DNA from 3 places in the Streptomyces sp. NPDC021096 genome. Region 2 is predicted to be linked to each of the others. Evidence: riboswitches for the same ligand, from Rfam matches in the RefSeq annotation. Region 2 holds a riboswitch; each other region holds the start of a gene.
The links. A riboswitch is a leader RNA that binds a small molecule or an ion and turns the genes downstream of it on or off. The one in region 2 is predicted to bind thiamine pyrophosphate.
Positions count from the first base shown of each region.

Region 1: another riboswitch for thiamine pyrophosphate. It lies ahead of thiO (glycine oxidase ThiO); the one in region 2 lies ahead of AB0G59_RS24760 (thiamine ABC transporter substrate-binding protein).
Region 3: another riboswitch for thiamine pyrophosphate. It lies ahead of thiC (phosphomethylpyrimidine synthase ThiC); the one in region 2 lies ahead of AB0G59_RS24760 (thiamine ABC transporter substrate-binding protein).

Region 1 is NZ_JBFADG010000008.1:150,494-160,203, forward strand. It holds gene pknB (Stk1 family PASTA domain-containing Ser/Thr kinase) at 1-1,599, opposite strand, end outside; gene AB0G59_RS14680 (thiazole synthase) at 1,702-2,505, opposite strand; gene thiS (sulfur carrier protein ThiS) at 2,515-2,745, opposite strand; gene thiO (glycine oxidase ThiO) at 2,742-3,920, opposite strand; TPP riboswitch at 3,918-4,030, opposite strand; gene AB0G59_RS14695 (FAD-dependent oxidoreductase) at 4,219-5,445, shown strand; gene AB0G59_RS14700 (Rv2175c family DNA-binding protein) at 5,537-5,902, shown strand; gene thiE (thiamine phosphate synthase) at 5,993-6,664, shown strand; gene metF (methylenetetrahydrofolate reductase [NAD(P)H]) at 6,751-7,668, shown strand; gene AB0G59_RS14715 (hypothetical protein) at 7,708-8,691, shown strand; gene AB0G59_RS14720 (NAD(P)/FAD-dependent oxidoreductase) at 8,714-9,710, opposite strand, start outside.
Region 2 is NZ_JBFADG010000025.1:51,729-61,438, forward strand. It holds gene AB0G59_RS24750 (phosphatidate cytidylyltransferase) at 1-452, shown strand, start outside; gene rlmN (23S rRNA (adenine(2503)-C(2))-methyltransferase RlmN) at 639-1,748, shown strand; TPP riboswitch at 1,781-1,886, shown strand; gene AB0G59_RS24760 (thiamine ABC transporter substrate-binding protein) at 1,882-2,970, shown strand; gene AB0G59_RS24765 (iron ABC transporter permease) at 3,054-4,667, shown strand; gene AB0G59_RS24770 (ABC transporter ATP-binding protein) at 4,668-5,690, shown strand; gene AB0G59_RS24775 (hypothetical protein) at 5,800-6,726, opposite strand; gene AB0G59_RS24780 (hypothetical protein) at 6,856-8,064, opposite strand; gene AB0G59_RS24785 (ATP-binding cassette domain-containing protein) at 8,046-8,783, opposite strand; gene AB0G59_RS24790 (aspartate aminotransferase family protein) at 9,057-9,710, opposite strand, start outside.
Region 3 is NZ_JBFADG010000007.1:180,232-189,941, reverse strand. It holds gene AB0G59_RS13690 (LacI family DNA-binding transcriptional regulator) at 209-1,321, shown strand; gene AB0G59_RS13685 (metallophosphoesterase) at 1,663-2,775, shown strand; gene AB0G59_RS13680 (hypothetical protein) at 2,965-3,846, shown strand; gene thiC (phosphomethylpyrimidine synthase ThiC) at 3,881-5,659, opposite strand; TPP riboswitch at 5,653-5,789, opposite strand; gene AB0G59_RS13670 (YibE/F family protein) at 5,851-7,170, shown strand; gene AB0G59_RS13665 (hypothetical protein) at 7,190-7,390, shown strand; gene AB0G59_RS13660 (SPFH domain-containing protein) at 7,564-9,168, shown strand; gene AB0G59_RS13655 (SsgA family sporulation/cell division regulator) at 9,165-9,611, opposite strand.

The sequences.
Region 1 (9,710 bases), on a different contig from region 2:
GTTCAGCGGCCTGCCCTTGCTGACGACGAGCGCCACGGGCGACTCCGGGCGCAGCTGGGCACCGGGGCGCGGGTCGCTGGAGAGCACCGCGTCCTTGGGCGTCTCGTCGCTGAACTGGCGGCTGACGTCGCCGACGGTCAGCCCCAGGCCCTCGATCTTCCGCTTGGCGTCCGCGAAGGGCATGCCCGCGAGGTTGGGCACCTCGGCCCGCTGGGGGCCGCGCGAGATCGTGATCGTCACCTTGCCGGTGTTGCGGATGCGCTCGCCCGGCTTGGGGTCGGTGGCGATGATGTGGCCCCGCTCGACGGTGTCGCTGAACGCCTGCCGGGTCTTCACGCCCAGCCCCGCCTTGTCCAGCTCGGAGGTCGCCTTGGCCTCGGTCATGTCCAGGACGGCCGGCACGGAGGTGAACTGGCCGGAGTTGATGTACCAGACACCCGTGCCCGCCAGGATCGCCAGCAGGGCGGCGGCCGCCGCCAGCACCCAGCGGCGCGGCAGCGGCCACCCGGTGCGCGGCGGGCGGACCGGGGCGTGGTGGCCCGGCGGCGGTGCGGCGGGTGTGGGCGGGAGCTCCAGGCGCGAGGTGCGGTTGAGCTGATCGTCCTCGGCGCGCGGCGGCAGGGGCTGCGCGGTGATCCGCGGGATCACGCTCGTACGGTCCTCGGAGCCCGCCTGAGCTGCCTGACCCGGCTGTCCCGCCTGGTCCGTCCGGGGCGCCGACGCCTGCGGCGGCATCGCGTCCAGCTGCTCGGGGGTCAGGGCCGCACGCGCCCGGCGGACCTCGCCCAGCAGGGCGACCGCGTCGGCCGGCCGCTGCCGCGGGTCACGGGCGGTGGCGGCGGCCACCAGGGCGTCCAGGCCGGGTGCGAGCCCGGGAACGGCCGCCGACGGCGGCGGTACGTCCTCGTGCAGGTGCTGGTAGAGGACCTGGGCGGGGGTGGCCCCGCCGTGCGGCTTGGCGCCGGTGAGCATCTCGTAGAGCACGACGCCGCAGGCGTAGACGTCCGCCCGGGGGTCGGCCGTGCCGTGCTCGATCTGCTCGGGGGCCAGGTACGACACCGTGCCCAGGACCGAGCCCGTGCTGGTCGTGGTGTTGGTGTCCACCGCCCGCACCAGCCCGAAGTCGGCGACCTTGACCCGGCCGTCGTCGCCGATCAGGACGTTCTCCGGCTTCATGTCGCGGTGGACCAGCCCCGCCAGATGCGCGGCGCCCAGGGCCGCCAGCACCGGTTCGACGACGTCGAGCGCGGCGCGCGGCTGCAGGGCCCCGCGCTCGCGCAGCACGTCGCGCAGCGTGCACCCGGCCACGTACTCCATCGCGAGATAGACGTACCGGCCGTCGGTGCCCTGGTCGAAGACGCTCACCACGTTGGGGTGGTCGAGCCGGGCCACGGACTTGGCCTCACGGATGAAGCGGTCCACGAAGGCCCCGTCGGCGGCCAGCGAGGGGTGCATCACCTTCAGGGCGAGCACCCGGTCGAGCCGGGTGTCCAGCGCGCGGTACACCGTGGCCATGCCGCCCACGGCCACCCGCGCCTCGACGCGGTAACGGCCGTCGAGCAGGTGATCGACGAGGGGGTCCGGCAGGGTCGTATCCACGGCATAGGAGTTTACGAGCCATGACCGACACCCCGTGCGCGTTGTGCCTCGCTCGCGCTTTCTGAAGCCGAACAGTGACAGGAATGCCCGTTCGGGGCGGCGCTACGGGCGGCCGAACGCCGGCCGCTCGGGATCCAGGTCCGCGCGGCCCGCCACCGGCGACGACGCCTCGGCGAAGTGCCGGCGCGGGATCCGCCCCGCCCGGTGGGCCAGCCGGCCCGCCTCCACCGCGTGCCGCATGGCCTCGGCCATCATCACCGGCTCCTGCGCGCGCGTCACGGCCGAGGCCAGCATCACGGCCGCACACCCCAGCTCCATGGCCAGCGCGGCGTCCGAGGCGGTGCCCGCGCCCGCGTCCAGGATCACCGGGACGCCCGCGCGCTCGGTGATCAGCTGGAAGTTGTGCGGATTGCGGATGCCGAGGCCGGAACCGATCGGCGCGCCCAGCGGCATGATCGCCGCACAGCCGACGTCCTCCAGCTTGCGGGCCAGGACCGGGTCGTCATTGGTGTACGGCAGCACGGTGAAGCCGTCGTCCACCAGGATCTCGGCCGCGTCCAGCAGCTCGATGGGGTCGGGCAGCAGGGTGCGCTCGTCGGCGATCACCTCGAGCTTGACCCAGTCCGTGCCGAGCGCCTCGCGGGCCAGCCGGGCGGTGAGCACCGCCTCGCCGGCGGTGAAGCAGCCCGCCGTGTTCGGCAGCACCCGGATGCCGTGCTTCTCCAGCACCGACAGCACCGAACCCCGCACGGTCGCGTCGAGGCGGCGCATGGCGACCGTGGTCAGCTCGGTCCCGGAGGCGATGAGGGCGCGTTCGAGCACGTCCAGGCTCGGGGCGCCGCCCGTGCCCATGATCAGCCGGGAGGTGAAGGAGGTGTCCGCGACGGTGAGCAGATCGTCAGCCATCTGTGCTGATCAGCCCCCCTGCACCGCGGTGAGGACCTCGACGCGGTCCCCGTCGTCGAGCACGGTCTCCTGCCACCGGCCCCGGGGCACGACGGCTTCGTTGACGGCGGCGGCGACGCCGCTGTGCGCGTCGGTGAGCGTCGAGACGAGCCCGCCGAGGGTCGTCCCCGCCGGGACGGCGCGGCGCTCTCCGTTGACGCTGACGCTGATGGTGTGGGTGGCGACTTCGCTGCCGGTCATGCGGACTGCTCCTGGAATGCGGGGGTGAAGCGTCGGGGGGAGAAGGGGCGGGCCGCCTCGGGCAGCCGCCCGGTGGTCAGGACCTCGGCCATCACGTCACCGGTGACGGGGGTCAGCAGCACGCCGTTTCGGTGGTGGCCGGTGGCCGCGAGCAGCCCCGGCAGCTCGGTCGGACCGAGCAGCGGGGCGTTGTCCGGGGAGCCCGGGCGCAGCCCCGCGAGGGTCTCCACCAGGGGCAGCTCGGTGATGCCGGGCACCAGCTCGTGGGCGTCGCGCAGCAGCTCGTAGACGCCGCCCGCCGTCACGGTGGTGTCCCAGCCCAGCTCCTCGGTCGTCGCGCCGACGACCAGCTCGCCGTTCTCGCGCGGCACCAGGTACACCGGGCCGCCGCGGACGACCGCCCGCAGCGTCCGGGAGAGGAACGGCCGGTGGGAGGCCGGGACGCGCAGCCGCAGGATCTGGCCCTTGACCGGGCGGACGGGCGGCAGCACGTGCTCGGGCAGGCCCGCGAGGCGGCCGCTGAGGCTGCCCGCCGCCAGCACCGTCTGCCCGGCGGCGACCCGGGTGCCGTCCGCGAGCTCCGCCCCGGCGGCCCGGCCCGCGGCGATCAGGGCCCGTACCGCCTCCGAGCGGTGGAAGACGACCCCGGCCCGCTCACAGGCCGTCAGCAGGGCCCGCGCGAGCCGCCGGGGGTCGGTCTGGTGGTCGCCGTCCACCCGCAGCCCCCCGCGTACGCCGGGCGCGAGCATCGGCTCCAGCCGACGGCACTCGCGCCCCGACAGCCACTGCGACTCCAGGCCCGATCGCTGCTGCAGGGCGTGCAGCTCCCTCAGGTGCGCCCGGTCGTCGGCGTCCAGCGCGACGGCCAGCGTGCCGCAGGCGCGGTAGCCGGTGTCCTGGCCGCTGGCCTCCTCCAGCTCGGCCGTGAACTGCGGATAGCGCCGCGCGGAGGCCAGGTTGAGGGCGAGCAGCGTCTGCTCGCCGTAGTGCAGTTCGGTCACGGCGGCCAGCATCCCGGCCGCCACCCGCGCCGCGCCGCCGCCGGGCGCCGGGTCGGCGACGGCGGTGCGCAGGCCGCGCTGGGCGGCGCGCCACGCCGTGACGAGGCCGATGACGCCCCCGCCGATGACGAGGACGTCACAGGAATGGTGCGCAGGATTTCGATGCGCGTGCATGGGCGTCCAGCCCCTCCCTTCGCCGGCATGACCCGGATCAGGTTCGTACGGTCGGAGGCCGTCCAGCCTCCCTCTCAGCCCGGTGCGTCCGGGCTCCCGCGAGTGCGTGCAGCGGCCACCCTAGTACGCGCCGAGGACCGCCCGGAAGGGCGGCCGCACCGCGCGGAGGGCCGCACACGCGCCGCGCCGCGCCCCCGTGGGGGATCCGGGGGAGCGGGGGCAACCCCCGTGACGTTGTGTCAGAGGTCTCCTCACGCGGTGCTGCGGCAGACGCGGGCCGCCGTCCTACAGTGATCGGGTGAGCGAGCAGACGAAACCTTCCGGTGACCGGCGCGTCGTCATCGTCGGCGCGGGCATGGCCGGGGTGCAGACCGCGGTCGCCCTGCGCGAGCAGGGCTGGAACGGCGCGATCTCCCTGCTGGGCGCCGAGCCCCACCAGCCCTACGACCGGCCGCCCCTGTCCAAGGCCGTGCTGCTCGGCAGGGCGGAGGGATCCGCCTTCGAGGTGGACTTCGACTCGCTCGGCATCGACCTGGAGCTCGGCCTGGAGGCCACCGGCCTGAGCGCCGACGAGCACGTCCTGCAGACGCGGCGCGGCCCCGTGCCGTACGACGTGCTGGTCATCGCCACCGGCGCCGAGCCGATCACCCTGCCCGGCGGCGAGGACCAGCCGGGCGTCCACGTGCTGCGCACTGTCGACGACGCCGAGCGGCTGCGCCCGGTCCTGGCCGGGCAGCGCGACGTCGTCGCCGTCGGGGCCGGCTGGATCGGCGCGGAGCTCGCGACCGCCGCGCGCGAGGCCGGCTGCCGGGTGACCGTCGTCGAGGCCGCGGACCGGCCGCTGGCGGGCGCCATGCCGGCCGAGGTCGCCGCCCACATGGCCGAGTGGTACGCCGACAGCGGGGCCCGGCTCCTCACGGGCGCGCGCGTGGCCGCCGTGGAGCCGGGGGCGGTCCTCCTCGCCGACGGCACCCGCCTGCCCGCGGACGCGGTGGTCGTGGGCATCGGCGCGCGGCCCGCGACGGGCTGGCTGGCCGGCTCGGGCGTCGAGCTCGCACCCGACGCCTCCGTCGTCACCGACGACCGGCTGCGCACCTCCCTGCCGGACGTCTACGCGGTCGGCGACTGCTGCTCCTTCCCCTCGGCCCGCTACGGCGAGCGGCTGCTGGTGCACCACTGGGACAACGCTCTGCAGGGGCCGCGGACCGTCGCCGAGAACATCGTCCACGGGCCCGCCGAGAGCCCGGTGTACGACCCGGTGCCCTACTTCTGGTCGGAGCAGTTCGGGCGCTTCGTGCAGTACGCGGGCCACCACGCGGGCGCCGACGAGCTCCTGTGGCGCGGCAACCCCTCGGGGGCGGCCTGGACGGTGTGCTGGCTGCGCTCGGGCGTCCTGGTGGCGCTGCTGGCCGTGGGGCGGCCGCGCGACCTCGCCCAGGGGCGCAAGCTCATCGAGAAGGGCGCCGCGCTGGACCGCGCGAAGGCGGCGGACGCCTCGGTTCCGCTGAAGTCCGCCGCGCTCTGAGCGCCCGGTGGGGTGATGTCGGCGGGGGTTCCCGGCCCGGCTCGGGTCAACCCGGCTACCGGCTGTCAGTCCCGGATGGCAGGCTTGTCCCGTGACCGAGATTGACGCAAAGATCGATGCTCTCGTCCCCGCCTGGCTCAACCTCCCCGACATCGCAGACAAGCTCGATGTCGAGGTGACGCGCGTCCGGCAGCTGGTCAAGGAAGGCCAGCTGATCGCGGTGCGCCGTGGCGAGAACCGAGTGCTCATGGTGCCCGCCGACTTCATCGGCGAGGACAAGGTGGTCAAGGGCCTGGCCGGGACCTTGACGCTGCTGCGGGACGACGGCTTCAGCGACGAGGAGATGCTGGAGTGGCTCTTCACTGCCGACCCCACCCTGCCCGGCACGCCGGCGCAGGCGCTGCGCGAGAATCGCGGCACGGAGGTGAAGCGCCGCGCCCAGGCGCTCGCCGTCTGACCGAGACCGAGTGAACCGTCCGGCGTACGGGCCGGGGACGCCCAGCGGGCGGCCCCCGGCCCGTACGCCGCCGACCCGGGGAGAGACCCGATGTCCGTCACCGCGCGCGAGCGGCTCGCCGACGCCCGGCTGTACCTGTGCACCGACGCGCGCAAGCGCCAGGGCGACCTGCCGGAGTTCCTGGACGCGGTCCTCGCCTCCGGCGTCGACATCATCCAGCTGCGCGACAAGGGCATGGAGGCGGGGGAGGAGCTGGAGCACCTCGCCGTCTTCGCCGACGCGGCCCGCCGCCACGGCAGGCTGCTGGCGGTCAACGACCGCGCGGACGTCGCGCACGCCGCCGGCTCCGACGTGCTGCACCTGGGCCAGGGCGACCTGCCCGTGCCCGCCGCCCGCGCCGTCCTCGGCGAGGACGTGCTGATCGGCCGCTCCACACACGCGGAGGCCGAGGTGGCCGCCGCCGTCGCCGAGCCCGGCGTGGACTACTTCTGCACCGGCCCCTGCTGGCCGACCCCCACCAAGCCCGGCCGCCACGCCCCGGGGCTGTCCCTGGTGCGCTACGCCGCCGCGCTCGAGCCCGTACGGCCGTGGTTCGCGATCGGCGGCATCGACGAGGGCAATCTGGACGAGGTGCTGGACGCCGGCGCCCGGCGCGTCGTGGTGGTGCGGGCCATCACCGAGGCGGACGACCCGGGCGAGGCCGCCGCACGGCTCGCCGGGCGGATCCGGGCCCACGCGGGACGGCAGTTGTCCGAGGCGTGAGACACCCGCTGGATACCGGTCGGGCGAAAAGGGCAAATCGCCGATCTGGCTTGGGGGCCCCACGGGCCGCTGGTTAACTTGCCGGTATGGCCCTTGGCACTGCCTCCACCAGGACGGACCACGCGCGCACGGTGCGTGACCTGCTTGCCTCCGGCGAGCGTTCGTATTCCTTCGAGTTCGCCGCCCCAAGGACGGAGAAGGGCGAGCGGACGCTGTGGAACGCCATCCGCCGCATTGAGGCCGTCGGCCCCACCTTCGTCTCGGTGACCTACGGCGCCGGCGGTTCCTCCCGTGAGGGCACCGTGCGGGCCACGGAGCGGATCGCGACCGACACCACCCTGACCCCCGTCGCCCACCTGACCGCGGTCAACCACTCGGTGGCCGAACTGCGCAACATCATCGGCCAGTACGCCGACGTCGGCATCCGCAACATGCTCGCGCTGCGCGGCGACCCGCCCGGCGACCCCATGGGCGAGTGGGTGCGTCACCCGGGAGGGGTGCGCTACGCCGCCGACCTGGTCCGGCTCATCAAGGAGTCGGGTGACTTCTGCGTGGGCGTGGCCGCCTTCCCCGAGATGCACCCCCGGTCCACGGACTGGGAGTCCGACATCGGGCACTTCGTCGACAAATGCCGGGCGGGCGCGGACTTCGCGATCACCCAGATGTTCTTCTACGCCGAGGATTACCTGCGGCTGCGTGACCGGGTCGCGGCGGCAGGTTGTGACACTCCGATCATTCCGGAAATCATGCCGGTCACCAACGTGCGACAAATTGAACGATTCGCACAGCTCAGCAACGCGGCGTTCCCCCCGGACCTGGCGGAGAGGATCCTCGCGGTGAAGGACGACGCGGCCGCTGTACGCTCAATCGGGATCGAGTACGCGACGGACCTGTGTGCCCGGTTGATGGCCGAGGAGATTCCCGGGTTGCACTTCATTACCCTGAACCACTCCACGGCCACGTTGGAGATCTACGAGAATCTGGGACTGCACCAGCGGTCCTGACGGCCGGCCGGCGACGGCGGCCGGACGAGAGGGGCGCTAATGGGCTGGACGGTCCTCTACATCGCGTTCGGGGTCGTCGCGCTCTGGCTGCTCGGCGAGGTGCTGCTGCAGTACAAGGCGCGGCTGCGCTGGCGGCTCCTCGCCTTCGTCGGCTTCCTCGGCGTCGTCGTGGGCGTGGTCATCCCGTCCGTGGCCGTCATCGTCGTGGGCGCCGTCGCCTTCGCCGTGGGCCAGACCTTCGTCACGCTCTCCTTCCGGCGGGGCTTCTCCCGGGGCTGGGCCCTGCGCCGCACCGACGACGAGGAGGGCGCCCCCGCCAAGGGCCGCGGCGCCGGCGCCAGCCGGAGCGCGGGCCGGAGCGCGGGCCGGAGCGAGAGCACGTCGAGGGCCGGGCGCCGCCGCAAGGCCGAGCGGCCCGCCACCCCGCCGCCGTCCCCCGTCTCCGACATGACGCTCCCGGCGTCCGGCCCGGACGCGCTGTCGGCCGTCCCCGGCGTGGACAGCGCGGTGACGGAACTGATGCCCAACGTGCCCCAGCAGCCGACCGCCGAGCACCCCCCGGCCGCCCCGGCCGCGGGCTACGACGCGGCCGGCTATCCGACGGCCGCGTACGACGCCTACGGCAACGGCACGCAGAACGCGGAGACCGCCGCGGCGCCCGCCCAGGGCGGCTACGCCGGCCAGTTCGACTACGGCCAGGGGCAGCAGTACGCGTCCTACTCCGACCCGTACATCGGCAACCGGCCCCCGTCCTACGAGCAGTACGACGCCTACGGCCAGCAGCAGCCCTATCCGCAGCAGCAGTACGGCCAGGGCGCCTACTCCGCCGAGGGGTACGCGCCCCGGCAGTACGACATCGACACCCCGCCCGGCGGCGTGTGGGTGCCCCAGCAGCGGGACAACGAGATCGCGGACCTCACGGCGCCCCCGGCCACCGCGCCCGAGGGCGGCCAGCAGCAGCCCTACCCGCCGCAGCAGCAGCCCGGCCAGGGCTACGACGAACAGCAGCGCTACCGCTACTGACGCCGCCGGCCGGCGACCGCGCTCACTGTGAGCCGCGCCAGTCGGCCCCGTCCACGATCAGGCCGGCCACGAGCGCTCCCGACATCCCGGCGTGGGCCAGCCCCCCGCCGGGATGGGCGAAGCCGCCCGCGCGGTAGAGCCCGGGCACGGCGGTGGCATTGCCCGGACGCAGGAACGCGCCCTCGCCCCCGGCCAGGACGGGAGCGGGCACCCCGCCCCCCTCGGCGCCGGTCGCCGCCTCCGTATCGGCCGGAGTGCGCACCTCCCGCCACAGCGACCGCTCCCGCAGGCCCGGTATCGCCGCCTCGGCGGCGGCCACCAGCCGGTCCGCGAACGCCGCGGCCGTCGCCTCCTCGCTCCAGTCGACGCGGCCGTGCGGCGCGACCGTGGCGGTGAGCGTCACGGCCTCGTGCTCCTCGTCGGGGCGGGTCGCGGGGTCGTCCGGCCGCAGCACCGTGACCGTCGGCCCGTACGACCCGGCACCGGCCGGACCCGGGCCGAACACGGCGTCCACCTCGGCCGTGCGGTCGCCGCCGTGGACCACCGTGCGGTGCACCGTGCCCTCGGGCCGCGCCCCGGAGAGCGCCAGGAAGACATGGAACCTGCCGGCCGGCACGGGCGCCGCGGGCGCGTCCGCGCCCGGCGCGATCGCCTCCAGCTGCCCGGGGGAGACGCCGGCGACCACCATGTCGGCCTCCGCGACGCTTCCGTCGGCCAGCCGCACCCCTGCCGCGCGCCCGTCCTTCTCCACCAGGCCGCTCACCGCGGCACCGAAGAAGAACTCCACCCGCCGGGCCAGGCACCGCTCGTACAGCGCGTCCGCGAGCCCCCGCATGCCGCCGCTCACATACCAACTGCCGAAGGTCTGCTCCATGTACGGCAGCACGGCCGCGCTCGCGGGGGCGCGGCGCGGGTCGAGTCCGTAGGCCAGGGCGCAGCTCTCCAGGAGGGCGGCCAGGCGGGGGTCCTTCAGCTCGTGCCCGGCCACCGACGCCAGCGTCACCGGCGCCGCGCGGCGG
Region 2 (9,710 bases):
TCCTGGCCACCTTCGTGGCGCTGATGCTCTCGGCGGAGGACGGCGCCTGGCGGGTGCTGACGTTCCTCGTCCTGACGGTCGTCAGCGACACCGGGGCCTACGCGGTGGGCTGGCGGTTCGGCAAGCACAAGCTCGCCCCGCGCATCAGCCCCGGCAAGACCCGCGAGGGGCTCCTCGGCGCCGTGGCGTTCGCCATGGTGGCGGGCGCGCTGTGCATGCACTTCCTGATCGAGGACGGCGTGTGGTGGGAGGGGCTGCTGCTCGGCCTCGCGGTCGCCGTCAGCGCCACGCTGGGCGATCTCGGCGAGTCGATGATCAAGCGGGACCTGGGCATCAAGGACATGGGCGCCCTGCTGCCCGGCCACGGAGGGATCATGGACCGGCTGGACTCGCTCCTGCCGACCGCGCCCGTGGTGTGGCTGCTGATGGTGGCGTTCGTGGGCTCCGCCTAGATCGAATCGGGCCCGGATGCGGGCCAGGTACCCTGGAAGGGCTCGTCGCTGCGCGGCGGGCCCTTTTCCGGCCCCGCGCACGCGGGGGTGCCCCTTTCTGAGACCTCCGGGTTCCGGCATCGTCCTGCCGCTGGCTCCGCGACTGCGGAGATCATCCGCTCTCGTCGCAATGAGGAGTTTTCGCTCATGGCCCCCGCGCCTGGAGAACTGACGTTCGTCGCCCCCCGCGGGGCCAAGCTGCCCCCGCGGCACCTTGCCGACCTCACCCCCGCCGAGCGCCGCGAGGCCGTCGCCGCGATCGGCGAGAAGCCGTTCCGCGCCAAGCAGCTCTCCCAGCACTACTTCGCCCGGTACGCGCACGACCCGGCGGCCTGGACGGACATCCCGGCCGCGTCCCGCGAGAAGCTCGCCGGCGAGCTGCTGCCGGACCTGATGAGCGTGGTGCGGCACATCTCGTGCGACAACGACACCACCCGCAAGACCCTGTGGCGCCTGCACGACGGCAAGCTCGTCGAGTCCGTCCTGATGCGCTACCCCGACCGGGTCACCATGTGCATCAGCTCCCAGGCCGGCTGCGGCATGAACTGCCCGTTCTGCGCCACCGGCCAGGCGGGCCTGGACCGCAACCTCTCGACGGCCGAGATCGTGCACCAGATCGTCGACGGCATGCGCGCCCTGCGCGACGGCGACGTCCCCGGCGGCCCCGCCCGGCTGTCCAACATCGTCTTCATGGGCATGGGCGAGCCGCTGGCCAACTACAAGCGCGTCGTCGGCGCCATCCGCCGGCTGACCGACCCCGAGCCCGACGGCCTGGGCCTCTCCCAGCGCGGCATCACCGTCTCCACGGTGGGCCTGGTCCCGGCGATGCACCGCTTCGCCGACGAGGGCTTCAAGTGCCGGCTCGCGGTCTCGCTGCACGCGCCGGACGACGAGCTGCGCGACACCCTCGTGCCGGTCAACACCCGCTGGAAGGTCCGCGAGGTCCTCGACGCCGCCTGGGAGTACGCGGAGAAGTCCGGCCGCCGCATCTCCATCGAGTACGCCCTGATCCGCGACATCAACGACCAGGCGTGGCGCGGTGACCTGCTCGGCAGGCTCCTCAAGGGCAAGCGGGTGCACGTCAACCTCATCCCGCTCAACCCCACCCCCGGCTCGAAGTGGACGGCGTCCCGGCCGGAGGACGAGCGGGCCTTCGTCGAGGCGATCGCGGCCCACGGCGTGCCCGTGACCGTGCGTGACACCCGGGGCCAGGAGATCGACGGGGCGTGCGGACAGCTGGCCGCCACCGAGCGCTGATACTGTCCCTCTGCATCAACTCGTACAAATGAACAATCCGACAGGGGAGCGCAGCAAGCGCTGAGAGTGCGGCACGGCCCGCAGACCCTCGGACCTGATCCGGGTCATACCGGCGTAGGGAGTCAGCACCACCATGAACACCAACCTTCGGCGTGCCCTCGGCGCGGCGGCCGCCGTCGCGCTGGGCCTGCCCGCCCTCGCGGCCTGCGGCTCGGACGACAAGGGCTCGGGGGCGTCCGGGGACAAGACCGTCACCCTCGTCTCGCACGACTCCTTCACGGCCTCCAAGGACGTGCTCGAGAAGTTCACCGAGCAGACCGGCTACACCGTCAAGGTCCTCAAGAGCGGCGACGCCGGCCGGGCCGTCAACCAGGCGATCCTCTCCAAGAGCCACCCGCAGGGCGACGTCTTCTTCGGCGTCGACAACACCCTGCTCTCCCGCGCGCTCGACAACGGCCTGTTCGCGCCGTACGAGGCCAAGGGCCTGGACGGCGTCCCCAAGGACCTCCAGGCCGACGCCGCCGAGCACCGGGTCACCCCGGTCGACACCGGCGACATCTGCGTCAACTACGACCGCGCCTACTTCGCGGACCACAAGCTGGCCCCGCCGCAGTCCTTCGACGACCTGGTCAAGCCGGAGTACAAGAACCTCCTGGTCACCGAGAACGCCGCGACCTCCTCGCCCGGCCTGGCCTTCCAGCTCGCCACCGCCGCCAAGTACGGCGACGACGGCTGGAAGGACTACTGGAAGAAGCTGAAGGACAACGGCGTCGAGGTCGTCGACGGCTGGGAGCAGGCCTACAACGACCGCTTCTCCGGCTCCGCCGCCGGAAGGAAGGCCAAGGGCGACAAGCCCCTGGTCGTCTCCTACGCCTCCAGCCCGCCCGCCGAGGTCCTCGGCGTGAAGCCGGAGCCCAAGGAGGGCCCGACCGGCGTGGCGACGGGCACCTGCTTCCGCCAGATCGAGTTCGCGGGCCTGCTCAAGGGCGCCAAGAACGCCGAGGGCGGCAAGGCCCTGATCGACTTCCTGCTGAGCAGGACGTTCCAGGAGGACATGCCCCTCCAGATGTTCGTCAAGCCGGCCCACCAGGACGCCAAGCTGCCCGAGGTCTTCACCAAGTACGGCGCGCGGATCGACCGCCCGGAGACGCTCGCGCCCGAGAAGATCGCCAAGAACCGCGACCAGTGGGTCAAGGAATGGTCCTCGCTCGTCCTGAAGTAGGTCCCGAGACCGGCCCCGGAGCGGCCGCCCGTCAGGCACCCCTGCCGGGCGGCCCCCGGCGGACGGCGACGCGGCTCGCCCTGATGGCCGTGCCGCTCGCCTTCTTCGGGGTCTTCTTCGCCTACCCCGTCGCCGCGATCGTCTCCCGTGGCCTGAAGGCCGGCGGCCAGTGGCAGCTCGCCCGCATCGGCGAGGTCGTCACCGACCCCCGCATCGGCGACGTCCTGTGGTTCACCACCTGGCAGGCCGCCGCCTCCACCGCCCTCACGCTCCTGCTCGCGCTCCCCGGCGCGTACGTCTTCGCGCGCTTCGACTTCCCCGGCAAGCACCTGCTGAGGGCCGTGGTCACCGTCCCCTTCGTGCTGCCGACCGTCGTGGTCGGCTCGGCCTTCCTGGCGCTGCTGGGACGCGGGGGGCTGCTGGACGAGCTGTGGGGGGTGCGTCTGGACACCACGGTCTGGGCGATCCTCCTCGCCCACGTCTTCTTCAACTACGCCGTCGTCGTCCGTACGGTCGGCGGCCTGTGGGCCCAGCTCGACCCCCGCCAGGAGGAGGCGGCGCGCGTCCTGGGCGCCGGCCGCCTCGCCGCCTGGCGGCGGGTGACCCTGCCCGCGCTGGGCCCGGCCGTGGCCGCCGCCGCCCTGATGGTCTTCCTGTTCACCTTCACCTCCTTCGGCGTCGTCCAGATCCTCGGAGGGCCGCACTACGCCACGCTGGAAGTGGAGATCTACCAGCAGACCGCGCAGCTGCTGGACCTGCCCACGGCCGCCGTCCTCACCCTCGTGCAGTTCGCGGCCGTGGCCGCCCTGCTGGGTGTGCACGCCTGGACCGTGCGGCGGCGGGAGGCGACGCTGAAGCTGGTGGACGCCTCCCGCACCGCCCGCCGCCCGCAGGGCGCCGCCCAGTGGGCGCTGCTGGGCTCGGTCCTGGCCGTCGTCGCGCTGCTCGTGCTCGTACCGCTCGTGGTGCTCGTCCTGCGCTCCTTCGACGGGCCCGACGGCTACGGCCTGGCCTTCTACCGCGCCCTGGCCTCGGCGGGCGAGGGCGGCGGTACGTTCGTCGTCGCGCCCCTGGAGGCGATCGGCAACTCCCTGGCGTACGCGCTGGCCGCCACGGTCATCGCGGTGGTGGTGGGCGGTCTCGCCGCGGCGGCGCTCACCCGGCGCGAGGGCCGGCTCGTGCGGGGCTTCGACGCGCTGCTGATGCTGCCCCTGGGCACCTCCGCCGTGACCGTCGGCTTCGGCTTCCTGATCGCGCTGGACGAGCCTCCGCTGGACCTGCGCACCTCCTGGATCCTGGTGCCGCTGGCCCAGGCCCTGGTGGGCGTGCCCTTCGTCGTACGGACCGTCCTGCCGGTACTGCGCGCGGTGGACGCCCGGCTGCGGGAGGCCGCGGCCGTGCTCGGCGCCTCGCCACTGCGGGCGTGGCGCGAGGTGGACCTGCCCCTGGTCGGGCGGGCGCTCGCGGTGGCGGCGGGCTTCGCGTTCGCCGTGTCGCTGGGCGAGTTCGGGGCCACCGTCTTCATCGCCCGGCCCGACAGCCCCACCCTTCCGGTGGCCGTGGCCCGGCTGCTCGGCCGCCCGGGCGAGCTCAATTACGGCCAGGCGATGGCCCTCAGCACGATCCTGATGCTGGTGTGCGCGGTGGCGCTGCTGGTACTGGAGCGCATTCGCACCGACCGTACGGGAGAGTTCTAGGTGTCCTTGCTGCGACTCGAAGGGGTGACCGTCGGCTTCGGCGGGCGGCCCGCCCTGGACGCCGTCGACCTCGCCGTCGCCGAGCACGAGATCGTCTGTGTGCTCGGGCCGTCCGGCAGCGGCAAGTCCACGCTGCTGCGGGTGGTGGCCGGGCTGCAGCGGGCGGACGCCGGGCGGGTGTCCCTGGCGGGCGAGGACCAGGCCGGGGTGCCCACGCACCGGCGCGGCGTGGGCCTGATGTTCCAGGACCACCAGCTCTTCCCGCAGCGGGACGTGGCCGGCAACGTCGCCTTCGGGCTGCGCATGCGCGGTGCGGGGCGGGCGGAGACGGCGCGCCGGGTGGACGAGCTGCTGGACCTGGTGGGCCTGCCGGGCGCGCACAAGCGGTCGGTGGGGCAGCTGTCGGGCGGTGAGCAGCAGCGCGTCGCCCTGGCCCGGGCGCTGGCCCCCGAGCCGCGGCTGCTGATGCTGGACGAGCCGCTGGGGCAGCTGGACCGGGGCCTGCGGGAACGGCTCGTGGTGGAGCTGCGGTCGCTCTTCGGCCGGCTGGGCACGACGGTGCTGGCGGTCACCCATGACCAGGGCGAGGCGTTCGCCCTCGCCGACCGGGTGGTGGTGATGCGCGACGGGCGGATCGCCCAGGCGGGTACGCCGCTGGAGGTCTGGCAGCGGCCGGCGTCGGAGTTCGTGGCCCGCTTCCTGGGCTTCGACAACGTGGTCGAGGCGACCGTGCGGGGTGGCTCCGCGGAGACGGTGTGGGGCCGGGTGCCCGTGCCTTCGGGGACGCCGGAGGGGGCGTGCCGGGTGCTGGTGCGGCCGGCGGGGGTGCGGATCGCTTCGGCGGCCGAGGGGCTGCCGTGTGCCGTGGTGGCGCGGACGTTCCGGGGGGACCACGTGGCCGTGATGCTGCGGCCGGAGGAGGGGCCTCAGCTGGAGGCGGCTTGTGCGCTGGCGTCTGCGCCAGGGCTGGGGGAGCGGGTGGGAGTGATGTTCGGGGCGGACGAGGTCGCGGTTCTCCCCTGACCCGCCCCTTCCCGTAACCGGGGGCTCCGCCCCCGGACCCCCGGACCGCGCTGCGCGCGGTGTCCTCAAACGCCGGACGGGCTGGATTTCCAGCCCGTCCGGCGGGAACCTAGCTCACGGTGCTCGGTGTGGGCTCCTGCTCCGGAGCCGCCGGCGTCGCCGCGTGCGCGTCCGGTTCGCCGAACCAGGCGACCGCCACCGCGCCCGCCACGGCCAGCAGGAAGCCGAGGATCGCCATCCACGCGAAGCCCTCGCGGGAGGTGTCGCCCAGCCACACCACGCCGATGATGCCGGGCAGCACCGTCTCGCCGACGACCAGCGCGGCGGTGGCGCCGTTGACCGAGCCGATCTGCAGGGCGACGGTGTGCAGGTACATGCCGACGCTGCCGGATATGAGGATGGCGTACAGCGCCGGGTCCGCGAGCATGGTCGGCAGGTCGAAGGGGTCGATGCCGTCGAGGATGCGGACGCCGACGCCGATCGCGCCGAAGCCGAGGCCGGAGAGCAGACCGGCCAGGATGGCGGCCTTCGAACCCAGGAAGTGGACGGCCACCCAGCCGCCGCCCATCAGCACGACGGAGATGATCAGCAGCCACCAGTGCGTGGACCGGGCGGCCTCGCCGCTGCCCTCGTGTCCCGCGGCGGTCGCCAGGAGCACCAGCGCCGAGCAGACCACGCCGATCGACATCCACTCCCGCTTGTTCAGCCGGATGCCCAGCAGCTTGATGCTCAGCAGGGCGGTGACGATGAGGTTGGCGCTGATGACCGTCTGGGAGAGGAAGAGCGGCAGCATGCGGGCGGCGAGCGCGCCGAGCGCGAAGCCGACGAAGTCCAGGACGGTGCCGACCATGAACTCCCAGGTCACCGCGGCCTTCGCGGTGGACGACAGGCTGGGGCCGCCGTGCTGGGTGGTGCCCGTGGTGGAGGCCTTGGCGGCCTCCCTCTGGGCCGACTTGCGCGACCCGACGGCTTGCAGGACGGATCCTGTGCCGTAACACGCCGAGGCCGCGACAGCCGTGACAAGGCCGATGATCACCAATAGCTCCGTTCGCCTGATGGCCCGTCCTGCTTTGAAGCAGACGTACTTCTGAGCAGACGTACTTTTCGGCGTCGGAGTTGCCTTGAGTCAAGAACTGGTCAAGAACTGTGATCCCGGCCCTGTCCCTCACCGGGTCAGGGGAAGGGTGGTCAGCTCCGCGATGAGCCAGGTCAGCGGGGCGAGCACGGCCAGCAGGACGCCCGTCCGCACGGCCGCCGCGCCGCGCAGCACGGACGCCGGGACGCCCAGCCGCAGCAGGGCCGCCGTGGTCTCCGAGCGGGACTGGCGGGTGTCCAGGGCGGCGGTGATCGCCGTGGCCGTCACACAGGCCATCACGACCGCCGCGCCCAGCCCCGTGAGCGGTCCGAACGGGCGGGGACCGGCCGGTTCCCAGGCCGCGCCGTACAGCTCGGAGGCCGCGAGCGCCGCCGCGGCGACCGCGCACAGCACGCCGAGCGGCCGGCCGAGCCGGTGTGCGGCGTCCTGCAGTATCCGCCCGGCCAGCAGCCGCATCGGCCCGGGCCGCCCGGCCGACAGGAGCGTGCCGCACCAGTGGGTCAGGCCGGGACCGGCCAGCACCAGGCCGAGGGAGGCCAGCAGCCAGCCGCCCAGCAGGCCCGGGGAGGCGCCGCCGTCCTGGCCGGGCAGGGCCAGCAGGGTGTTCGGGGCGGGGGCCGGCGCGTGGCCGACGTAGGCCTCCAGGGCGAGGCCGCACGCGATGATCGCGACGCCCCACGGCAGGCCCGCGTAGCCGGGTCTGGCGGCCTTGGGGGGCGTGGTCGCGGGGGCGCCGGAGGGGTCGGGCTCCGGTGCGCTCGCCCTGCGCTCCTTGCGCGGGCGCAGGGCGATGACGCACGCGCCGGCGGCCAGCGCCGGCAGCAGCCCGAGCAGGGTCAGGGTCGCCGCCCAGGGCAGGGCGGCGTTCCCGCCCAGCAGCGAGGCGGTAGCCCCGCTCGGGGTGCCGCCCAGGTCGCCCCGCAGCTGGAGGTAGACCAGCAGGGCGACGGCGCTGCCGAGCCCGCACGACAGGGCCGTCGACGTCGCCGCGAGGAGGGACAGCCGTGCCGGGCCGAAGCCGATGGCGTCCATGCCGTCCCGGGGGCGGGTGGCGGGGTCGTTGCGGGCCACGGCGATCGCGAACTGCACCACGGCGGCCAGCGGCACCGCGCACCACAGCAGCCGTACGAGCGATTCATCGGTCGCCTTGGGGTGCGCCACGGCGTACCCCAGCGTGCACAGCAGCAGGAAGCCGACACCGGACGCGGCCCCGGCCACCAGCACGCGGCGCAGCAGGACGAGCGGGTGCGCGCCGCGCGCTAGGCGGAGACTGAGCACGCGGCCCTGCCCTCCCCTTCGGCTGCGTCGGGGGCCGGGATCGCGCCGCCCCGGCGGCCGTCCACGAGGGTGACCGTACGGTCGGCGAGAGCCGCGCTCTCGTCGTCGAGGGTGGCCAGGACGACCGTGATGTGGTGCGAGCGGGCGGCCGTGGTCAAGGTGCGCAGCACCTGGGCGCGGTCGCTCTCGTGCAGGGGCGCGGTCGGCTCGTCCGCGAAGACGACGGTCGGCTCGGCGGCCAGGGCGCGGGCGATGGCGATGCGCTGGCGCTGGGCCTGGGTGAGGGCGCCGGGGCGCTTGCGGGCGCAGTCGCCGACGTCGAGGCGTTCGAGCCATTCGTTGGCCGTCTGTTTGGCCGTCCGGTGGCCGACGCCGCGCACCAGCAGGGTCAGGGCGGCGTTCTCCCAGCCCGTCAGCTCCGGCACCAGGTGCGGCTCGCTGTCGATCCAGCCGAACCGCTCACGGCGCAGCCGTTCGCGGGCGGCGCGGGAGAGGGTGTGCACGGGGGCGCTGTTGAACCACACCTCGCCGGGGTCCGCCAGGAGCTGGCCCGACAGGCATTTCAGGAGTGTGGTCTTCCCGGAGCCGCGGGCTCCGGTCACGGCGAGGATCTCGCCCTCGCGGACGCCGATGGACACACCGGCCAGGGCCGGTGAACCGCTGTAGGAGTAGTGCAGACCGCGTGCCCAGAGCACGTCGTTGTCCGGCGGGGCCACCATATCGAGCACCTCGGGTCGCTTCAGAGGGTCCGTTCCCCTGTCCGGGTGAACGAACCGGAGGCCATTGGGTCACTGGCACCGTACGGAACCGGGATCCTAGCCCCCGTCCAGGCTCGGCGCTGGAGTGCCCCACTTTCCTCCCATCGGGCTCATCGCGCCCGGACATGAGCGAGCCGTGGCCCACGAGCGCGCGGGGGAGCGGTGCGCGCACGTGGGCCACGGCGGGGAGACGGGCCGCTGAAAGGGGGGGGTGCCCGTCGTGAGGGGTACGGATCAGATCTTCGTCCAGGCCTCCGTCAGCACGCCGCGGACGATCTGCTCGATCTCGTCGAACGTCGACTGGTCGGAGATCAGCGGCGGGGACAGCTGGATGACCGGGTCGCCGCGGTCGTCGGCCCGGCAGTACAGGCCGTTCTCGAACAGCTTCTTCGACACGAAGCCGTACAGCAGCCGCTCGCACTCCTCCGGCGTGAACGACTCCTTGGTCGCCTTGTCCTTCACCAGCTCGATGCCGTAGAAGAAGCCGTTGCCGCGGACGTCGCCGACGATCGGCAGGTCGTGCAGCTTCGAGAGCGTGCCGAGGAAGGCGGACTCGTTGTCCAGCACGTGCTGGTTGAGGCCCTCGCGCTCGAAGATGTCGAGGTTGGCGAGCGCGACCGCCGCCGAGACCGGGTGGCCGCCGAAGGTGTAGCCGTGCAGGAAGGTGTTGCTGCCCTTGAAGAACGGCTCGGCGATCCGGTCGGAGATGACCGCGGCGCCGATCGGGGAGTAGCCGGAGGTCATGCCCTTGGCGCAGGTGATGATGTCCGGGACGTAGCCGAACTTGTCGCAGGCGAACATCGTGCCGAGGCGGCCGAAGGCGCAGATGACCTCGTCCGAGACGAGCAGCACGTTGTAGGTGTCGCAGATCTCGCGGACCCGCTGGAA
Region 3 (9,710 bases), on a different contig from region 2:
CCCCCGTGAAGGTGAGTTGAGACCTCTTCGAGACCTGGACCAATCATGAGGCGTGGATATGCCACGCCCCGACGCCACCGCACACCCACCCTTAACTGCCTGCGTTTCCATGGTCATTGAGGGGAATCGCCACAGCAGAAACGTGCCTGTCAACAGTCAAATAGGACGCCCTGCCAAAGGACCACCCGAGCCCTACTATCGGCTCGCCATGACAGCAGCAGGGAAGCATCAGGTGAGCCGGGCGGAACCGTCCCGCAGGGGCAGTCGGCAGGGGCGGGCGGGCATTCGGGACGTGGCCGCCGCCGCCGGGGTTTCGATCACGACCGTCTCCGACGCGCTCAACGGCAAGGGCCGGCTACCGGACGCGACCCGCCGCCATGTCCGCGAGGTCGCCGACCGGCTGGGCTACCGCCCGTCCGCCGCGGCCCGCACCCTCCGTACGGGAAAGTCCGGGCTCATCGGCCTGACCGTGACCACCTACGGGGATGAACCTTTCACCTTCACCGAATTCGCCTACTTCGCCGAGATGGCCAGGGCCGCCACCTCCGCCGCGCTCGCCCGCGGCTACGCCCTCGTCATCCTCCCGGCCACCTCCCGGCACGACGTGTGGTCCAACGTCGCCCTCGACGGCACGGTCGTCGTGGACCCCTCCGACCACGATCCGGTCGTCTCCGACCTGGTCCGCCAGGGCATCCCCGTCGTCTCGGACGGCCGCCCCGCGGGCTCCCTGCCGGTCACCGCCTGGGTCGACAACGACCACGAGGCCGCCGTGCTGGGCATCCTCGACCACCTCGCCGACGCCGGCGCCCGCCGGATCGGCCTGCTCACCGGCACCACCACGGACACCTACACCCGGCTGTCCACCACCGCCTACCTGCGGTGGTGCGAGCGCGTGGGCCAGGACCCGGTCTACGAGGAGTACCCCGCCCACGACCCCTGCGCGGGCGCCGTCGCGGCCGACCGGCTGCTCGCCCGCCCGGACCGGCCCGACGCGGTGTACGGGCTGTTCGACCCCAACGGCACCGACCTGCTCGCGGCCGCCCGCCGCTACGGCCTGCGCGTACCCGACGATCTGCTGCTCGTCTGCTGCAGCGAGTCCACCGTCTACGCCACGACCGAGCCGCCCATCACCACGCTGTCGCTCAAGCCGCGCCGCATCGGGACCGCGGTCGTCCAGCTCCTGATCGACGCGATCGAGGGCCTGGACACCGGCCGCCCGGTGGAACAGGTCATACCCACCGAACTGATCGTCCGGACCTCCTCCGAACGACGTCACCCGCGCACCACCGTCAGCCCGCCGCGCGGACCCGCCGCGACCTGACCCGCAGCTGCCCGCCCCGGCCGACCGCGACCCGGCCGGCGCCCCGGGCCGCGACCCACCAGGACCTGCCACGCCCGGACCGCGTCAACCGGAGTGGACCCGGTGTCCGGCGCACGAGGAAGCGGGTCACCGACCACGGGGAGCCGCCCGGAGCCCGTCTGACCGGCGCGAACGGCTCATCAAACGGCTCATTTGGGGAGAAATGACCGGCGATCCCGGTCTCCCGCCCCGATTCACAGCCCCTGGTGCGTCACAACCCGCGACGGTCATTCCTATGATGGGCGCACGACACCACGGACCGCCGTCGACCAGGCAAGGTCCACAAGGTGCACGGCGGCGCGATGGTGGAGGGGTCGATGACTCAGGGGGCCGGTCAGGGACCTGCGGCACGGACCGCGGCGGCGATGCCGCCCTTCCCCGGGTACGCCGCTCCCCCTCCCATGCCCGGTTACGACCGGGCGGTCCCGCCCCCGCAGGCGGCTCCCGAGTACCCGGAGTACCCCGAGGGGTACACACCCACCGCGCGCGACCTCCCGGTCATCGCCCAGAGCGCTCCTCCCCAGGACGTGCCCACCGTCGAGCTGACCCCCCTGGCCGCTCCCCAGCACGAGCCCCTGCCCACCGGCCCGGGCCCGCTGTACGTCGTGGGCGACGTCCACGGCTACCTCGACGAGCTGTACGAGGCGCTCGCCGCCCAGGGGCTCATCGACGCCCAGGGGCACTGGGCCGCCGGCAACGCCCGCCTGTGGTTCCTCGGCGACTTCACCGACCGCGGCCCGGACGGCGTCGGCGTGATCGACCTCGTCATGCGGCTGTCCGCCGAGGCCGCCGCCGCCGGCGGCTACTGCAAGGCCCTCATGGGCAACCACGAGCTGCTGCTCATCGGCGCCAAGCGGTTCGCCGACACGCCGGTCAACTCCGGCGCCGGCACCGCCTCCTTCCAGGCGGCCTGGCTCCTCAACGGCGGCCAGCGCACCGACATGGAGCGCCTGGAGGACCACCACCTGCAGTGGATGTCGCGCCTGGACGCGATGGCGCGCGAGGACGGGCACCTGCTCGTGCACTCCGACACCACCGCCTATCTGGAATTCGGCGACTCCATCGAGGACGTCAACGACGCGATCACCGAGGCCCTGCAGCGCAACGACCCCGACGAGGTCTGGGACCTGTTCCGCAAGTTCACCAAGCGGTTCGCCTTCCGCGACGAGGACGCGGGCCCGATGGCCGTACGGGAGCTGCTGCAGACCTACGGCGGCGCCCGCATCGTGCACGGCCACAGCCCCATCCCCTACCTCCTGGGCGAGGTCGGTACCGAGGAGGCGGACGAGGACGGCGGCGGCGCGCCGGTGGTGGACGGTCCGCATCTTTACGCCGACGGGCTGGCGCTCGCCATGGACGGCGGCGTCACCATGGCCGGAAAACTGCTGGTCGTGCAACTTCCGCTGGCCGGCTGAGGGTTCAGCGGGGCGCTCCACGGGCAGATGAGGAGTTCCACCGGCGCGGGGTAATTCGGGAAACACACTGTCACCCCGCGCCCGTGCGGCTCTACCATCGGCTTATCCGTAGCAGGCTCTCCTCCGTTTCCGCCCACTGCCCGGTGGTACAGCCGGCATCAAGGCCCTACGGAGCATCGGGGGATGCACATGAACAGCGCTCCGCACCTGTTGGCCGAGGACCGCCCGGAATTCGAGCGGGTTCTCGACCAGGCGTTGCGTTCAGCGGACCGAGACCCTGAGATCAGCGCACTGGCCGCCGCGATAGGACAGCGGCTCAATACCGAACAACTGCGCACCATGGCACTCAGCGCCATGTCCGCCATCTGCGCGTGCGCGGCGACGGAATACCAGGACTTCGTCGGCGCACGCGAGGAACTGCGCGCCCGGTCGGCCGCCGCCCGGCCCCGGCCGGTCGCCAGCGCGGTGGCGCACGGCGGCGAGGGCGGCCACGGCAGCGCGCCCTGTCCCGAGACGGAACCCGCCGACGTGCCCGAGGACGAGGGCGCCGGCGCAGGAGCGGTCCTGGCCGTCCTGGCCCCGGCCCTGGCGGGGATCGCCGCGTTCCTCTTCCTGCTGATCGGCTACGTCATGCGGACGGTCGGCTCGAGCGAGCCCGTCGCGGGCCAGATGATCACGGTCGGCTGGTGGTTCGGCGGCTTCACCGTCGCCGGAGTGCTGGTCGCCATGTCCGGCATGCTGCGCACCGCCCTGCGCAACGGCCGGCAGCAGGAGGCGCCGCACGGCGACGGACTCTCCGAGGCGGCCGAGCAGGCCCGCGAGGCCTGGCGGCGGGCGCTGCTGGAGCGCGGCATCCTGCCCTTCCTCCGCGAAGCGCTGGCCAACGGATCGGGGCCACGCCCCGCCCCCGTGCGCAGGCAGCCTTCCGGCCCCGGCCGCACCCCCCAGCTCGGCTACTCCCGGCCCGGCTTCTCCAGCCCCGACAGCGACCCGTCCTCGTCCACCCGTGCGGGCTTCACCAGCCCGGATTTCACGAGCCCGGAGTTCGGCACGGACCACCGGCCCGAATAGGCCGGTGGTCCACCGGTCGGCCGGTCCGGGCGGTTCAGTCCGCGATCGGCAGATATACGCGATTGCCCGAGGCCGCGAACTCCTTGGACTTCTGCGCCATTCCGGCCTGCGGATCGACGGCTTCCCCGGCGGCGACGGCAAGATCTCCCCCGTGCTCACGGCGAATGTCCTGGGAGATCTTCATCGAACAGAACTTGGGTCCGCACATCGAGCAGAAGTGCGCCGTCTTCGCCGGCTCGGCCGGAAGCGTCTCGTCGTGGAAGGCGCGGGCCGTCTCCGGGTCCAGGGCCAGATTGAACTGGTCCTCCCAGCGGAATTCGAAACGCGCGTCGGAGAGGGCGTCGTCCCACTCCTGCGCCCCGGGGTGGCCCTTGGCGAGATCCGCCGCATGCGCGGCGATCTTGTAGGTGATGACGCCGGTCTTCACGTCGTCGCGGTCCGGCAGGCCCAGGTGCTCCTTGGGCGTGACGTAGCAGAGCATCGCGGTGCCCCACCAGGCGATCATCGCCGCGCCGATCCCCGAGGTGATGTGGTCGTACGCCGGTGCGACGTCCGTCGTCAGGGGGCCGAGCGTGTAGAACGGCGCCTCCTCGCAGATCTCCTGCTGGAGGTCGATGTTCTCCTTGATCTTGTGCATCGGGACATGGCCCGGGCCCTCGATCATCGTCTGGACGTTATGGCGCTTGGCGATGGTGTTGAGCTCGCCGAGCGTCCTGAGCTCCGCGAACTGCGCCTCGTCGTTCGCGTCCGCGATCGAGCCGGGGCGCAGGCCGTCGCCCAGGGAGTACGTGACGTCGTACGCGGCGAGGATCTCGCAGAGCTCCTCGAAGTTCTCGTAGAGGAACGACTCCTTGTGGTGCGCCAGGCACCACGCGGCCATGATCGAGCCGCCGCGCGAGACGATGCCGGTCTTGCGGCGGGCGGTCAGCGGGACGTAGCGCAGCAGCACGCCGGCGTGGACGGTCATGTAGTCGACGCCCTGTTCGGCCTGCTCGATGACCGTGTCCTTGTAGATCTCCCAGGTCAGCTCCTCGGCCTTGCCGTCGACCTTCTCCAGGGCCTGGTAGAGCGGGACGGTGCCGATGGGGACGGGGGAGTTGCGCAGCACCCACTCGCGGGTGGTGTGGATGTTGCGGCCGGTGGAGAGGTCCATGACCGTGTCGGCACCCCAGCGGGTGGCCCAGGTCATCTTCTCCACCTCCTCCTCGATGGAGGAGGTCACAGCGGAGTTGCCGATGTTGGCGTTCACCTTGACCAGGAACTTCTTGCCGATGATCATCGGCTCGATCTCCGGGTGGTTCACGTTCGCCGGGAGCACGGCGCGGCCGGCCGCGATCTCCTCGCGGACCGTCTCGGGGGAGACGTTCTCGCGGAGGGCGACGTACTCCATCTCCTCGGTGATCTCACCGCGGCGCGCGTACGCGAGCTGGGTCACCGCGGCGCCGCTGCGGCCCCGGCGGGGCTGGCGGGGGCGGCCGGGGAAGACGGCGTCCAGGTTCTTCAGGCCGCCGCGGGGCGAGGTGTGCTTGATGCCGTCGTCCTCGGGGCGCATGGGGCGCCCCGCGTACTCCTCGGTGTCGCCGCGGCCGATGATCCAGTTCTCCCGGAGCGGGAGGAGGCCGCGCCGGACGTCCGTCGCGACGGCCGGATCGGTGTACGGGCCGGAGGTGTCGTACAGCCGTACGTCCTGCCCGTTGGTGAGGTGCACTCGCCGCACCGGAACCCTGAGGTCCGGCCGCGAGCCGGTCACGTAGTCCTTGTTCCAGCCGATCTCCCGGCCGGTTTCGGACGTGCGTGCATCCTGCGAGGTCATCAGACCAGTCTCCCTACGCCGGCATTACCCGGTAACAGGTTCGGCGGTCGACGCAGCGGCGTCCGTACGTGTTCCGTACGGAGGTCAGCGCCCTCTCAGCCCGGTGCTCCGAGCTCCCGCGATTGCAAAGGTGGCACCACGCTAGCGCCTTCCGGCGCGGAGCTGCCAGGGGGGCTTGCGATGATCGGGGGGTGACCCCCACTGACCCCAGCCCCCACACCCCCCACGCACACGGCCATTCCCACGGGCATGGCCACTCCCATGGCCACGGCCCCGCGTCACCCGTTTCGGCGCATCTGCGCAAGGTGATCGCGGCGGTGCTCATCCCCTTCGCGGTCGCCGTGGTGACCGGCCTCATAGTCCTCTGGCCGGGCGGCGCCCCTCCGCACCAGCACACCGGTGTGGGCCTCGACCAGAAGACGGAGTCGGGGCGGGTGGTGAAGATCGAGGAGTTCACCTGCCCCAGGTCGGGCGGGCAGCCGCCGCAGCAACAGCAGGCGCCGCCGGGTGCGCCGCCGGCCGACCAGGGGCCGTGCGAGAAAGCCACGATCGAGGTGACCTCGGGCCCCGACAAGGGGAAGACCTTCACGGAGGTCGTACAGCCGAGCGCTTCCCGCCGCTACGACGTCGGGCAGAAGGTGGTCCTGGCGTACGCGCCGAAGGCCCCGGAGAATCTGCGCTATTCGGTCACGGACGTGGACCGGACCTTCCCGATGGTGGTGCTCGCCGTGGTCTTCGCGCTCGCGGTCGTGGTGGTGGGGCGGCTGCGCGGGCTCTTCGCACTGATCGCGCTGGTGATCAGCTTCGGGGTACTGACGCTGTTCATCCTGCCGGCGATCCTCCAGGGCTCGAATCCGCTGCTGGTCGCCGTGATCGGCGGCAGCGCGATCATGCTGATCGCGCTGTACATGTGCCATGGGCTCACGGCCCGGACCTCGGTGGCGGTACTGGGCACGCTGATGTCCCTGCTGGTCATCGGCCTGCTGGGGTCGCTGTTCATCGAGTGGGCCCATCTGACGGGCAACACCGACGACCAGACCGGCCTGGTGCACGGGCTCTATCCGCAGATCGAGATCCGCGGCCTGCTGCTGGCCGGCATCATCATCGGCTCGCTGGGCGTGCTCGACGACGTGACCGTCACCCAGACCTCGGCGGTGTGGGAGCTGAAGGACGCCGATCCGACCGCGAATTGGCGCAAACTGTACGGCTCGGCGATGCGCATCGGGCGGGACCACATCGCGTCGGTGGTGAACACGCTCGTGCTCGCCTACGCCGGCGCGTCCCTGCCGTTGCTGTTGCTGTTCACCATCGCCGACAGTGGGGTGGGGACGGTGGCGACGAGCGAGATCGTCGCGGAGGAGATCGTCCGCACGCTGGTGGGCAGCATCGGACTGGTGGCCTCGGTCCCGGTGACGACCCTGCTGGCGGCGCTCGTTGTCAGTGCCGACCGGCACAATGCGAGCACGGGGAGAACGCGGTCGCGGGGTGGCAGGCGCCGCCGCGCGAAGTGAGGAAACGGGGGGGCTTCCTGTGGTCGGTGCGCTGGGCAGAGTGACGGGGACGGTCGGTCCGGGGCTGGTCGGCGAGGTGATGGTGCGGGTGCGGGGCGGCGCCGAGGCGTTCCTGGCCTATCCGGCCGAGGGAGACGGGCGCATCGAGCGGGGCACGGTCGTCGTGGTCGTGGAGTATCTGCCGCCCCGCACGGTCTATGTGACACCTGCCTACGGCTGAGGCGCGACGGCCGGGTGATGGCCCGGTGATGCCGGGTTTTCCTTACGTGGTGTTGCCGGTTCCGGGCGTTCAAGATCCAGTCGAGGGGGTAGGGGCGTCTTCGCCCGGGTGTGCCCGGGCGGACTCTTCTTGATCACACGGCCCGGGACGGGCCGCAAAAAGGGGGGCTACGCATGTTCATTGGCATCGTGGCGGGGGTCGCGCTCGTCGCGGTCGGCATCCTGCTCGGGCTGTTCAAACTCATGTGGCGGGTCGCGGAGCCGAACGAGGCCCTGGTCATCTCCGGTTCCAAGCACCGCACGGAGGGCCTGGAGGAGGGCATGGGCTTCCGGATCGTCACGGGGCGGGGAACGCTCGTGCTGCCGGGGGTGCAGGTGGTGCGGAAGTTGTCACTCGACCTCAACGAGGCCGATTTGAACGTGGATTGCGTGACGAAACAGGGCATTCCACTCAAGGTGCATGGCGTGGTCATCTTCAAGGTGGGGGACGACTTCGTCTCCATCGCCAACGCCGCCCGCCGCTTCCTGGACCAGCAGAAGTTCATGGCGGAGCGGGTGCACAACGTCTTCGCCGGTCATCTGCGCTCGATCGTGGGCGGATTGACCGTGGAGGACATGATCCGCGACCGGGAGCGGCTGACGGGCGAGACCCGGGCCGCGTCGGGCACGGAGATGGAGAAGCTGGGCCTGATCATCGACTCGCTGCAGATCCATGAGATCCAGGACCCCACGGGCTACATCAAGAACCTCTCCGCCCCGCACGCCGCCGCGGTCCAGCGGGACGCCCGGATCGCGCAGGCGGAGGCGGACCGGCTGGCCACCGAGGCCGAGCAGCAGGCCGCCGCCCGGATGTCCCAGGCGACCCGCGACAGCGAGATCCTGCAGGCCGGCTATCAGGCCGAGCGGGACAGCGCCGCCGCCAAGGCCCGCCAGGCCGGTCCGCTCGCCGAGGCGGCGGCCCAGCAGGAGGTCGTGGTCCAGGAGACCCGGGTCGCGGAGCTGGCCGCCCAGCGCCGGGAGCAGCAGCTGCAGGCCGACGTGCGCAAGCCCGCGGACGCCGCGGCGTACGAGAAGCGGACGCTGGCCGAGGCCGAGCGCGACGCCCGCATCTCCGCGGCCCAGGCCAAGGCCAAGGAGACCGAGCTGGCGGCGGCCGCCGAGGCGACGAGGGTCAAGGCGGCGGCCGCCGCCGAGGCGGAGGCCACCACGGCACGTGGCACCGCCGCGGCGGCGGCGACCCGCGCGACGGGCGAGGCCGAGGCCGCGGCGGCGCAGGCCAAGGGTCTGGCCGCGGCCGAGGCGGCCCGGGCGAACGGCCTCGCCGAGGCCGAGGCCATCAAGGCCCGGGCCGCGGCACTGGCCGAGAACCAGGACGCGGTGGTGGCGCAGCAACTCGCGGAGAACTGGCCCGAGATCGTGCGGGCCGGGGCTCAGGCGTTCGGGAACGTGGACCACATGGTGCTGCTGAACGGGGCGGACGGTATGTCCGACCTGTTCGCGAAGGCGCTGACGATGGGAGGTACGGGGCTGGGGCTCGCTCGGCAGCTGCTCGCGACCATGGGCACGGCCGACGGGCCGGGCACCCGGGCGAGCACGGGCGTGAACGGTGACAGTGTCGACAAAGCCACCGGCGAGCAGGGCGGCAGCGGTCCGGGGGTGAGGATTCCGGCGCCCGCGGCCCAGGGTGCGGCACCGCGCTCCGAGCGGGTGCCGATCGAGGGGGGCGAGGGGGACGGCGGCGGCAGCGGGCCCAAGCGCCCGTCGGCCGCGGCCGGCTAACCGGCGTTCTGACCCTCGGGGTTGCCGGCGAGGATGCTGTCCAGCGCCGCGGCCAGGTCGTAGTCGAAGTCGGCGACCGAGTGCTCCTCGCCCAGCGGGGCGACCCGGTCGGTCCGGTCGAGGAAGGCCACCAGCGGCGCCGCACCCGCCCGGAACAGGGCCCCTTCCCCACCCACTTGCAGCCGGATGAACACGTCCGACAGGTGCTGCGCGGAGGCGGGGGCGATGTGGACATCGCCCTCGCCGGAGGGCTGGCTCAGCCCGTCCAGCAGCAACTCCCGCGCGAAGGCCCAGGTGACCGGGGCATCGCCGGGGAGGTGAAAGGTGAACTTCACGGCGTAGGGATCGCTGCTGTCGTAGCCCAGCTCCACCGGGATCCGGAAGGACAGCTCCTCGGAGACGAGGAAGGTCATGACCACTTCTGCCTGAACTGTGTCGCGCATCGCCCAATGCCCCGTCTTCGTCGGTTTGGCAGGGATTGAAGCCTGATGGCCCCAATGACGCCATAGTCTGACAAGAACGCCCAGTGGATCACAAGGAGT